2 regions of the Pseudoalteromonas sp. K222D genome follow, and region 2 is predicted to be linked to the other one. Evidence: predicted binding sites of a transcription regulator. Region 2 holds the regulator's gene; the other holds the start of a gene.
What was found. Region 2 encodes FliA, which starts transcription of late flagellar genes. Its sites were predicted from a motif close to CTAAAGNTNNNNNNNNNNNNGCCGATA; they were not measured.
Positions count from the first base shown of each region.

Region 1: the regulator FliA is predicted to act here: its motif matches at 2,129-2,155, upstream of pomA (flagellar motor protein PomA).

Region 1 covers NZ_JAGGDL010000008.1:111,448-114,872, forward strand. The annotation lists gene dxs (1-deoxy-D-xylulose-5-phosphate synthase) at 1-694, opposite strand, end outside; gene ispA ((2E,6E)-farnesyl diphosphate synthase) at 807-1,694, opposite strand; gene J5X91_RS06570 (exodeoxyribonuclease VII small subunit) at 1,697-1,939, opposite strand; gene pomA (flagellar motor protein PomA) at 2,208-2,975, shown strand; gene J5X91_RS06580 (flagellar motor protein MotB) at 2,978-3,425, shown strand, end outside.
Region 2 covers NZ_JAGGDL010000018.1:24,779-28,203, forward strand. The annotation lists gene J5X91_RS10455 (chemotaxis protein CheA) at 1-231, opposite strand, end outside; gene J5X91_RS10460 (protein phosphatase CheZ) at 247-1,008, opposite strand; gene cheY (chemotaxis response regulator CheY) at 1,024-1,407, opposite strand; gene J5X91_RS10470 (RNA polymerase sigma factor FliA) at 1,448-2,158, opposite strand; gene J5X91_RS10475 (MinD/ParA family protein) at 2,185-3,045, opposite strand; gene flhF (flagellar biosynthesis protein FlhF) at 3,038-3,425, opposite strand, start outside.

The DNA of each region.
Region 1 (3,425 bases), on a different contig from region 2:
GCTCTTCCATTTTACTGGCAAGTTGCTTAACTGGTGGCACACCCGAGAGTAGTTTTTTACTACCTTCGCGAATGTTAGTATAAAAGCTACCCGATAAAATACGGGCAAAGTGATTTGTTAACGCGCCAACGTTTTCAGAAATCGACATTTCGTTGTCATTTAAAATGATCAACATATCTGATTTTACATCACCTAAGTGGTTCATGGCTTCAAAAGCCATGCCTGCTGTAATAGCACCATCGCCTATAACGGCAACCGTTTTGCGTCCTTTACCTTCTTTTTGCGCAGCAATAGACATGCCCAACGCAGCTGAAATAGAGGTACTAGAATGGCCCACACTAAACGTATCGTATTGGCTTTCTTCGCGAAATGGGAAAGGGTGCAAGCCATCTTTTTTACGAATGGTGTGCATTAAATCACGACGCCCGGTGAGTATTTTGTGTGGGTAAGCTTGATGGCCTACATCCCATACAAGGCGATCATCTGGGGTGTTATACACATAATGTAGTGCCACAGTGAGCTCTACGGTACCTAAACCAGACGCTAAATGCCCGCTACTTTGCGATACCGAGTTGAGTAAGTAGTCACGCAACTCATGGCTAAATGCAGGAAGCTTATCTTGTGCTAAGTCTCGCAAGTGGGCTGGTTCGTTAACCAAATTAAGTAATGGATACTTGCTGCTATCAAGTGTCATGGTTTTATATATGTCCTTCGCTAACATCAACTAACTGTGCAAACGCGTTGTTTGAGTTATTTGATGTTCAGTAATAATTTTAGTGCTAAGTTGCAATACGTTTAAGCCGTGTTTAGTGGTCACGTTCAATTAAATAGTTAGCTAGTGACGCTAAAGCACTGGTATCGGCGTCTATATTTGCTAACGCTGCATGGGCTTGTTGTATTAAGTTTTGCGCTTTTTCTTTAGCGCCTAGCATACCTAATAAAGCGGGATATGTCGCTTTATTCGCAGCGATATCTGACCCTTGAGGCTTACCTAAAGTAACGGTATCGCCTTCTACGTCTAAAATATCGTCATGTACTTGAAATGCAAGCCCTATGGCATAGCCAAAAGTGGCTAAATTTTCTAACGTGTTTTGACTAACATTGTTCGAGCACAAAGCCCCCAGTGTAATTGCACAGCTTATTAGCGCACCGGTTTTTAACTTATGAATACGCTCAAGTTCAGCCACGGTTATTACTTTATCAGTAGCTGCAATATCAAGCCCTTGGCCTGCCACCATACCTTGTAACCCAGAGGCATGTGCCAGTTCAGCAATCATTTTAACTTGAGCTTGAGCACTACAGTTAAAATTATGCTTGGCTATTAACTCAAATGCTAAAGCTTGCAGTGCATCACCGGCTAAAATTGCGTGTGCTTCACCGTACACTATATGACAGGTTGGGCGTCCGCGACGTAATTCATCATCATCCATAGCTGGTAAGTCATCGTGAACTAACGAGTAGCTATGAATACATTCTATAGCTGCAGCAAGTACGTCTAAATCTTGTTTATCTGCGCCGAGCATTTTACCCGTTGCGTAAACCAAAAAAGGACGCAATCTTTTGCCGCCATTCATTAAACTATAATGGGTGGCGGCTTTTATGGTCTCGTCAGTATTAAGCGATTGGTCAAAATAAAGGTTAAGAGTATTGGCTACATCAGTTTGAGCATGTGTAATAAGTTCTTTAATAGTCACGGCTATTCCATATCATTATCAAAGTCGGTTAATACAGACTTCTCATCTTTGCCCATTAAAATAGCCACCTTTTGCTCAGCTTGTTGCAACTTACTAGACGATGCGCCTGCTAAAGCAATGCCACGCTCAAACTGTTTTAATGACTGCTCAAGCGATAAATCACCTTGTTCCATTTCACTAACGATTGTTGTTAATTCTTCTAGTGCTTGCTCGAAACTTAAGTTTTCAGGTTTTTTAGTCGCCATCTTTATTTCAACTTACATAATAAATTTAGAAGTCAATTTTAGGGGGAATGCTAAACTAGGTCAAAGGATGAAATGGTTTTTTCGTTAATAAACGTTTTATGTTTTAAAAAATTGATAATTAGATAGATAACACAAGTTGATCTAGAATAGTGCTTAATCCAGCTTTTTATGTTTATCTATAAAAAATGGCTTAAGCAATTCAGTATCTTGCCGATAAACAATTAATAACAAACGTTTGCATATAAAAGCAAAAACCTTTGGAGGGAATGTGGATTTAGCAACCATTATTGGGATCCTTGGCGCAATTGGCTTAATTGTCATGTCCATGTTTATGAGTAGTAGCGGTGAAATGGCTATGTTTTACAACACGCCCTCTGTTGTAATCGTATTTGGCGGTTCATTATTTATCGTTTTATCAAACTTTACTATGTCACAGTTTTTTGGCATAGGTAAGGTGGTTACCAAAGCGTTTATGTTTAAGCTTGAGTCGCCAGAAGAGTTAATCGAAAAAGCAGTTGAACTTGCAGATTCAGCACGTAAAGGCGGGTTTTTAGCACTTGAAGAGGCAGAAATACCGAATCCATTTATGCGCAAAGGCGTTGACATGCTAGTAGATGGCCACGACGCAGACGTAGTGCGGGCCACACTGCAAAAAGATATTTCATTAACTACAGCACGGCATGAGTCGGGTGCTACTTTATTTAAATCTTTGGGTGATATAGCCCCAGCAATGGGAATGATAGGCACCTTAATAGGCTTAGTTGCGATGTTATCTAATATGGATGATCCTAAAGCAATTGGTCCGGCTATGGCGGTGGCATTGTTAACCACATTATACGGCGCATTTTTAGCTAACGTAGTTGCTATTCCTATTCAAACAAAATTGGAGCTGCGTAAAGACGAAGAGGCAATGAATCAACGTTTAATTTTAGATGCGGTTTTAGGTATTCAAGATGGTCAAAATCCAAAAGTAATAGAAGGTATTTTGAAAAACTATCTTGCAGAATCAAAACGTAAAGTAAACACTGAGGATTAACTATGTCTGATCAAGAGTGCAAGTGCCCACCCCCAGGTTTACCTGCGTGGATGGGGACATTCGCAGATTTAATGTCGCTATTAATGTGCTTTTTTGTGCTCTTGCTTGCGTTTTCTGAAATGGATGTACTTAAATTTAAACAAATTGCCGGTTCGATGAAATTTGCATTTGGTGTACAAAATAAAATAGAAGTTAAAGATATTCCCAAAGGCACATCAGTTATTGCTATGGAGTTTACTCCGGGCAAGCCAGAGCCTACCCCAATTGAAACAATTCAACAGCAAACGGTAGAAATGACCCAGCAAATGTTAGAGTTTCAGGCAGGTGATGAAAGCTCAGCAGGCGGAAGGCAAGAGCAGCGGGGCGATAAACGTGGTGGCGAGTCGCGTAGTACTTCCAAAGAGCAAGCATCGGAGCAAGCAATTTCAGCGGCCGATCAACAGCAAACAA
Region 2 (3,425 bases):
CAGTAAGTCAAACACGTTTTCTGCGCCATGGCAGGCATCTACCAGCTCTGACATCGCTAAAAAGCCCGCGCCACCTTTAACAGTGTGAAAGCCTCTAAAAATAGCGTTCAATAATTCAGTATCTTCTGGGTTATTTTCCAGTTCAACTAATTGTTCAGATAAAAGCTCAAGGATTTCTCCAGCTTCAACTAAAAAATCTTGTAATATATCTTCATCGACTTCAAAGCTCATGCAGTTACTCTCCTATTAGAAGCCCAAACTTGATAAAAGATCATCAACTTCGTCTTGATCAGATACAACATCATCACGCGATTCTTTATCAATAATAGGGCCTTCTGGGCCTGCTAATGCTTGTGCGGCAATCGAGTTTTCTGTTTTTTGTTGCTCTTGGTTATCGTTTTCATCTTGTGCTGCAAACGCAGTTAACAGATGAATTAAACTTTCTTCAACTTCGCGTACCAGCTCAATAACACGGCGAATTACTTGCCCGGTTAAATCCTGATAATCTTGAGCCATTAACACATTAGTCATTAATACTTGCAACTCATCGGTTTTAAGATGCGAGCTGTTCATAAATTTATCAATGCTATGACACAATGTTTTAAATTCACCAAGTTCAAGATCGCGGCTCATTAACCGATCCCAGGTTGGCTTGATATGCGAAATATCATCAGCTAATTGCTGGGCTAAAGGCAGGCTCGCTTCAACCGCATCCATGGTTTTGTTGGCGGCATTTTCTGTCATTTCTATGACATAGTTAAGTCGCTTTTTAGCATCCGGAATGGCATCAGTGGTTAAATCTGTTATGCGGGTGTCAAGCTCAAAACCCTTTAAAGACTCGTGCAACTGGCGCGTTAATTTACCTACTTCTGCAAACAAATATGATTGTTCTTGAGAAGCAGTTTCTAAAATTAACTGATCAGCTTTATGTTGCTCACCGTTTTCTAAAAAAGTGACCAGCTGACGTGCTTGCTCTAAAGTAATCTGAGGCGCAGCAGGTGCTGACATAAGCCTCTCCCCTTATTAACCTAAGCGTTCGAACACTTTTTCTAATTTAGTTTTTAATGTACCCGCAGTAAATGGCTTAACAATATAACCATTAACACCTGCTTGGGCTGCTGCAATAATTTGCTCTTTTTTAGCTTCTGCAGTAACCATTAAAACCGGAAGATGCTTTAATTTGTCATCTGCGCGTATTGCTCTTAACAAGTCAATACCTTGCATGCCCGGCATATTCCAATCTGTTACTACAAAGTCAAATGATTGATTTTGCAACATAGGTAAAGCAGTTGAGCCATCATCTGCTTCTAAAACATTGGTAAACCCTAAATCACGCAATAGGTTTTTAATAATACGTCTCATCGTTGAAAAGTCATCAACAACAAGAATTTTTATGTTTTTATCCAAAACATCCTCCAGTGAGGCCTAAACCTGTATTTACTTACTTCTAATTTATCCAGTCATTGATTTTTGCTTTTAGCTTAATCATCGCCTGACCATGTATCTGACTTACACGCGACTCACTTACATCGAGTATCTGTCCAATTTCTTTTAAATTCATTTCATCGTTATAGTACAACGAAAGCACCATTGCATCTCGCTCTGGTAGGGATTTAATTGCACTTAATAAAGATTCATTAAACCTTTCATTTTTAACATTATTAAAGGGTTTGTCTAGTGCTAAATCGTGCCCAACAGGTGTTATAACATCCTCATCAATACCTAAATCTTCTATTCCTAAGATTTTACTGGAATTAACATCGGTTAAAATATGATGATATTGCTCTAGTGTAATTTCAAGCTTTTGGGCAACTTCACTGTCTGTAGGTTCACGATTCAGGCTGCTTTCTAATGCTGAAATAGCTTCTATAACCTGGCGGCTTTTACGATGTACTGAGCGAGGAGCCCAGTCTCCACGGCGCATTTCATCAAGCATAGCGCCCCGAATACGAATACCCGCAAAGGTTTCAAAACTAGCGCCTTTAGTGGCATCAAAGTTTTTTGACGCCTCTATTAATCCTATCATTCCTGATTGAATTAAATCATCGAGTTGTACACTAGGGGGTAAACGAGCAATTAAATGACATGCTACTTTTTTTACTAATGAAGCATGCTTTTCAACAATCATATTTAAATTTTGTGTTGATTCATATCCCATAGCTCTATTCACCAATGTAGTCATAGTTAGCCGTTAACGAGTTTCTCAATGAAAAATTCTAAATGACCCGAAGGCTGGTTCGGTATTGGCCACTTTGTTATTCTTGTTGCTAATGTTTTAAAGGCAAGTGCAGCAGGAGAACTAGGAAACAGTTCAACAATTACTTTTTGACGACGTGTTGCTTTACGCATATTTTCATCATAAGGAACGGTTGCAACCAGCTCCATTGATATATCTAAAAATCGGTCTGTAACCTTTGATAGCTTTGCAAATAACTCTTGCCCTTCGCGTAATGAACGCACCATGTTGGCAACAATTTTAAATTTATACACGCCATGTTCGCGGCTTAATACTTTGATCAGTGCATAGGCATCGGTTATTGAAGTAGGCTCGTCACATACCACAACCAAAACATCTTGTGCAGCGCGAGAAAAACTCAGCACCATATCCGATATACCGGCAGCGGTATCAACAACTAATATATCAAAATCAGTATTGAGTTCGCTAAAAGCACGAATAAGCCCAGCATGTTCTGCAGGCGACAACTCAACCATACTTTGTGAACCCGAAGTCGCTGGTACTATTTTTATCCCAGCGGGGCCTTCTACTAGTATTTCATCAAGCTCACATTCGCCAGATAACACATGCGATAAATTACGCTCAACACGAAGTCCAAGCATTACATCACAATTGGCTAAACCCAAATCGGCATCAAGCACTAACACTCTATTGCCTTGCTGACCTAAAGCGATCGCAGTATTTAACGATACATTTGTTTTTCCAACGCCACCTTTACCGCCAGTGACGGCGATAACCTTAACGCCGTTATTATTATTTTTTCTCATTTTACGCAGGCCGCTTGCTTGATCTAATACTGTGTTAATCATACATCTCTACTGTGCTCGACGCCACTGATTGGTGTCGTGAATGTTGTACTTTTGTTCTCTTTAAATATAATTGCTCAGCTTTTTTCACTAGTTTTTCTGCATTTGCAACTCGAATATCTTCAGGTACTCGTTGACCATTAGTAAGATACCCTATTGGCAGGCGATTTTGAATCGCAATACTAATTATCTCGCCTAAACTTAATGATTCGTCGAGTTTAGTGAAAATACAACCGCTTAACTGTACTTTTTTAAAGTGTCTTACGGTTTCTTGTAACACATTTATTTGCGCAGTGGCACTTAATACTAAGTAATTACGAATATCCACACGCTGATTACGCATTAAGGTATTTAACTGCTCAGTTAAACGTAAATCACGTTGG